Regions from separate parts of the Mesorhizobium sp. M0028 genome, predicted to be linked through region 1. Evidence: predicted binding sites of a transcription regulator. Region 1 holds the regulator's gene; the other holds the start of a gene.
What was found. The regulator LexA, encoded in region 1, represses DNA repair genes until DNA is damaged. The targets are predictions, from matches to a motif close to TGTTCNNNNTGTGTTCNG.
Positions count from the first base shown of each region.

Region 2: dnaE (DNA polymerase III subunit alpha) is a predicted target of LexA. The motif match lies at 883-900, and genes of this name have one in related genera.

Region 1 covers NZ_JAMYVG010000001.1:316,273-318,474, forward strand. Annotated here, with positions in the region: gene NKJ93_RS01555 (ComEC/Rec2 family competence protein) at 1-494, shown strand, start outside; gene lexA (transcriptional repressor LexA) at 488-1,219, opposite strand; gene kynU (kynureninase) at 1,691-2,202, shown strand, end outside.
Region 2 covers NZ_JAMYVG010000001.1:124,093-126,294, forward strand. Annotated here, with positions in the region: gene NKJ93_RS00625 (acetyl-CoA carboxylase biotin carboxylase subunit) at 1-677, shown strand, start outside; gene dnaE (DNA polymerase III subunit alpha) at 1,167-2,202, shown strand, end outside.

The DNA of each region.
Region 1 (2,202 bases):
CCATCGACAACTGGAAACGCGCGCTCACATCAGAGGCTATCGTCGCGCCGGAAACACCTGGAAAGAACGATCCGCAATTCGACATTGCCGATCCGGCCGACTTACCGCCGGGCATGCCGTTCATTTGCACGGACGGTCTCTGCCTTGCCAGGCATCCATCCGGCGCGATCATCGCGCTAGCCAATGACCGCGATACTGCACGGCCAGCCTGCGCCTTTGCCAGCTTGATCGTCATCGACGACGCCACCGCCCATAATCCCTGCTACTACGACCGGCTGGTCCTCGTCGTCACCAAACGGCAACTGGCGCGCGCGGGAAGTGCGGCCGTCTATTTCGATCCACAAGCGGCAACACGCGCCGAAATCCGCTTCGCCGTCGAAAAATCATACCGGCCCTGGCACGTGCAGCGGAAATTTTCCCGCGCGGCGCGGGGCATGCCGCCATACCGCAGAGCCGACAAGCCAAAAGCCGGCGCCAAGGGCGCAGCTCAGTAGCGGCGGATCAGCCCAACGAGCTTGCCCTGCACCTTGACCCTGTCTGGTCCGAAGATGCGCGTCTCGTAGGCCGGATTGGCGGCTTCCAGGGCGATCGAGGCGCCCTTGCGGCGGAACCGCTTCAGCGTCGCTTCTTCCTCGTCGACCAGTGCCACCACGATCTCACCGGGGCTCGCCGTATCGGCATTGCGGATGATCACCGTGTCGCCGTCGAAAATGCCAGCCTCGATCATCGAATCGCCTTTGACCTCGAGCGCATAATGCTCGCCGCCCATGATCATGTCCGGCGGCACCGAGATCGAATGCGTCTGGTGCTGGATGGCATCGATCGGCACACCGGCGGCGATGCGGCCCATCACCGGGATAGACACGGCGGCGACGACATCGTCGTCATTGCCGGCTGCAGGGACGCGCGACGATGTCGGCTTGCCTTGCCGAGGACCTTGCCCAAGACTGCCCTGGATGACACTCGGCGAGAACTTGCGTGCCGCATTGAGGCCGGGGGCGATCGAATCGGGCAGGCGCAGCACCTCCAGCGCACGGGCCCTGTTGGGCAAACGGCGAATGAAGCCGCGCTCCTCCAGCGCCGTAATCAGCCGGTGGATTCCCGATTTGGAAGCCAGGTCGAGCGCTTCCTTCATCTCGTCGAAGGAGGGCGGGATACCGCTTTCCTTCAGCCTTTCGTGGATGAACATAAGCAGTTCGTGTTGTTTGCGTGTCAGCATAGCGACCCCCAACAGAATCAGAAAAACAAACCCAGAACAAACACTATCTGTTCCAGTTGTGTTCCGCAACTGTTTAAAGTTTAATGAATGTGTTAGGGCTCGGGTAACGATACCACTCGCCAAACCGGGACGCTGCATTTTCACCGCCGCGGGCCTCATCGCCTTGATTCTGCTTTCGTTTGCGGCCTCTGGGTTTCCAGAAGGCGGCACTGGTATCGGCCGTCAGCCGGCAAAGGGGCACGGAATTGAAGCCGTATCGACTGTGCGGTTTGGTCAATGCACCGTGAACGAAACGAACTCAAAACGCCAACCTTGGGTTGGCTTGGCTCCTGGTTTCCACCGCATGGTCAGGCAACTTGTCGCCGGTGGAGCCTTGCTGCGCGATACCAGGTAATGGAGAACCGCTCGTGACCGATGGATGCCGTCGATGCGTGTCCGGCGTTGCGGTGAATCTTGGGGAGCAGACAAATCATGACAGGAATTCCCGATCTCGTGGCCATAAGGGCGATGGATGCTGCAGATCCGCTGCGCGCGATGCGCGACCGCTTTGTGCTGCCGCAAGGAGTGATCTATCTCGACGGCAATTCGCTAGGGGCCGCTTCGCGTGCCGCTTTCGATGAATTGAGCAAGGCAGTGACCGAAGAATGGGCGCATGATCTCATCCGCGCCTGGAACACGGCCGGCTGGTTCAACATGCCGCTCGAACTTGGCGACCAGCTCGGGCGCCTGATCGGTGCCGCGGCCGGCCAGACGGTGGTCTGCGACACGACATCGGTCAACATCTACAAGCTGCTGCACGCCGCCATGGCCATGCGGCCGGAGCGGCAGGTCATCGTCGCCGAGGGCGACAGTTTTCCGACAGACCTCTACATGGCTGAGGGTGTGGTTTCGACGCGAAAAGATACGCTGCTGCGCCTCTCGGGGGTCGACGCGCCGAGCATCGAAGAGCTGATCGACGAACGCACCGCCGTGGTGCTGGTCAA
Region 2 (2,202 bases), 190 kb from region 1:
TCGCCGAGGAATACCCAGACGGCTTCGCGCCGATCGTGCCAGACGCCGAGGAGAAAGCGGTGCTGGCCGCGATCGCCACCGCGGTCGAACTGCTGCGCCGCGACCGGCTCGACCGGCTGGGCGGGCGGCTGGCGCCGCATTCCGGCGCCTTGAAACGCGATTGGGCGGTGAAGATCGGCCGGGATTATCTTTCGGTCGCCATCGTCGAAGGCATGATTTCCATTCCGATGGAGCTCGACCTCACAATCGACGGCGACAAGGCACTGAGGGTGACCTCCGACTGGCGGCCGGGCGATCTCATCTGGCGCGGCAAGGTCGGCGGCCGCAAAGTCGCGGCGCAGGTCAGGCCGGTGCTGAACGGGTTCCGCCTTGCCTGGAAAGGCATGTCTGTGACAGCCCGCGCCATGCTGCCGCGCACCGCCGAACTCGAAAGGCTGATGCCGGAAAAAGTGGCGCCGGACACGTCGAAGATGCTGCTCTGCCCGATGCCTGGCCTCGTCGTGTCGATCGCGGTTGCCGAGGGGCAGGAGGTCAAGGCCGGCGAGACGCTGGCTGTGGTCGAGGCGATGAAGATGGAAAACGTGCTGCGCGCCGAGCGCGATCTCATCGTATCGAAGCTCAACGCCAAGCCCGGCGACAGCCTTGCGGTCGATGCGGTGATCATGCAATTCGCGTGAGGCTGAAATCCGCCTCGGCGCCGGCCTGGGACGTTGGAGATTAGCGAAAGCCGAGGTGACGGCCAATCTCCCCCTCGTGGGGGAGATGTCCGGCAGGACAGAGAGGGGCGCGAAGAAACGCGACCTTGCAATGGGTTGGCACGCTCAGTGGAGGAGGGACAGGCGAGGCCGTGAGGAATTCGCTTTTTGCCGTCGTGGCGTATTTTGTTCTTGCTTTGTGCCGGCAGCTATGCTACTAATCTCGGTATGGTGCTAATTGGCTCCAACGACCCGCCCGCTGTGGCGGGTTTTTTGTTTCCGGCCTGAGGTCGGCGGGACAGCGCCCCTCTCTGTCCTGCCGGACATCTCCCCCACGAGGGGGGAGATTGGCAGCTTCAGCGGTTGCTCTAAACTTCCAAAGCTCCAATCGCTTCCGCTGGACTCGTGTTACCCGGTGCCGGACAATACATCTTCATCGACTGAGTCCTTGTGAGGCGGCGCGAAAAAACCATGGCGAATGAGAGACTTCCACGCGATCCCTTGCTGCGCGAGGCCTATGCAAAGGCGTCGCGGGCGGAGCAGGCGGCGCGTCGGTTCATTCATCTGCGCGTGCATTCGGCCTATTCGCTGCTCGAAGGTGCCTTGCAACTCGGCAAGATCGTCGGCCATGCGGTGCAGGATGAATGCCCGGCAATAGCCGTCACCGATACCAACAATCTGTTCGGCGCGCTGGAATTCGCCCAGAAAGCCGGGAAGGACGGCATCCAGCCGATCATCGGCTGCCAGATCGACCTCGCCTTTTCCGGCGAGGCGAGCGACAGCCAGCGCGACCGCAGGCGGCAAGGACCGGAGATGCGGCCCGTCGTACTGATCGCCGCAACCGAGGCCGGTTACAGCAATCTGGTCAGGCTGGTCAGCCGCGTCTACCTCGAGACACCGCCCGGCGAAGCGGTGCATCTGACGACCGAGATGCTGCAGGGCCACTCCGACGGTCTGATCTGCCTTACGGGCGGGCCGCGAGGCCCGATCGGCAATGCCTTGAAAGAGGACCGCCGCGAACTCGCCGAGACCCGGCTCCTGGCGCTCAAGGGCCTGTTCGGCGACCGGCTCTATGTCGAGCTGGAGCGCGTGTCCGGCTACGACCGCACGATCGAGCAGTCGTCGGTCGACCTCGCCTACCGCCACGATCTGCCGCTGGTTGCCACCAACGAGGCGTTTTTCTTTTCTCGTGAAGACTATGAGGCGCATGACGCGCTGATCGCCATCGCCGAAGGCTCCGTGGTTGCGGCCGACAATCGCCGCCGCCTTTCGCCCGACCACTTCCTGAGAAGCCAGGCCGATATGGCGAGGCTGTTCGCCGACCTGCCGGAAGCAATCGACAACACCGTCGAGATCGCGCTGCGCTGCTCCTACTATCCGAAGACCCGCAACCCGATCCTGCCGCGCTTTGCCGGCCGCGATGTCGCCGACGCCGAAGCGGCGGTTAAAGCGGAGGCGCAGGAGCTTGCCCGGCAGGCGCATGAAGGGCTGGACGCGCGGCTGGCGG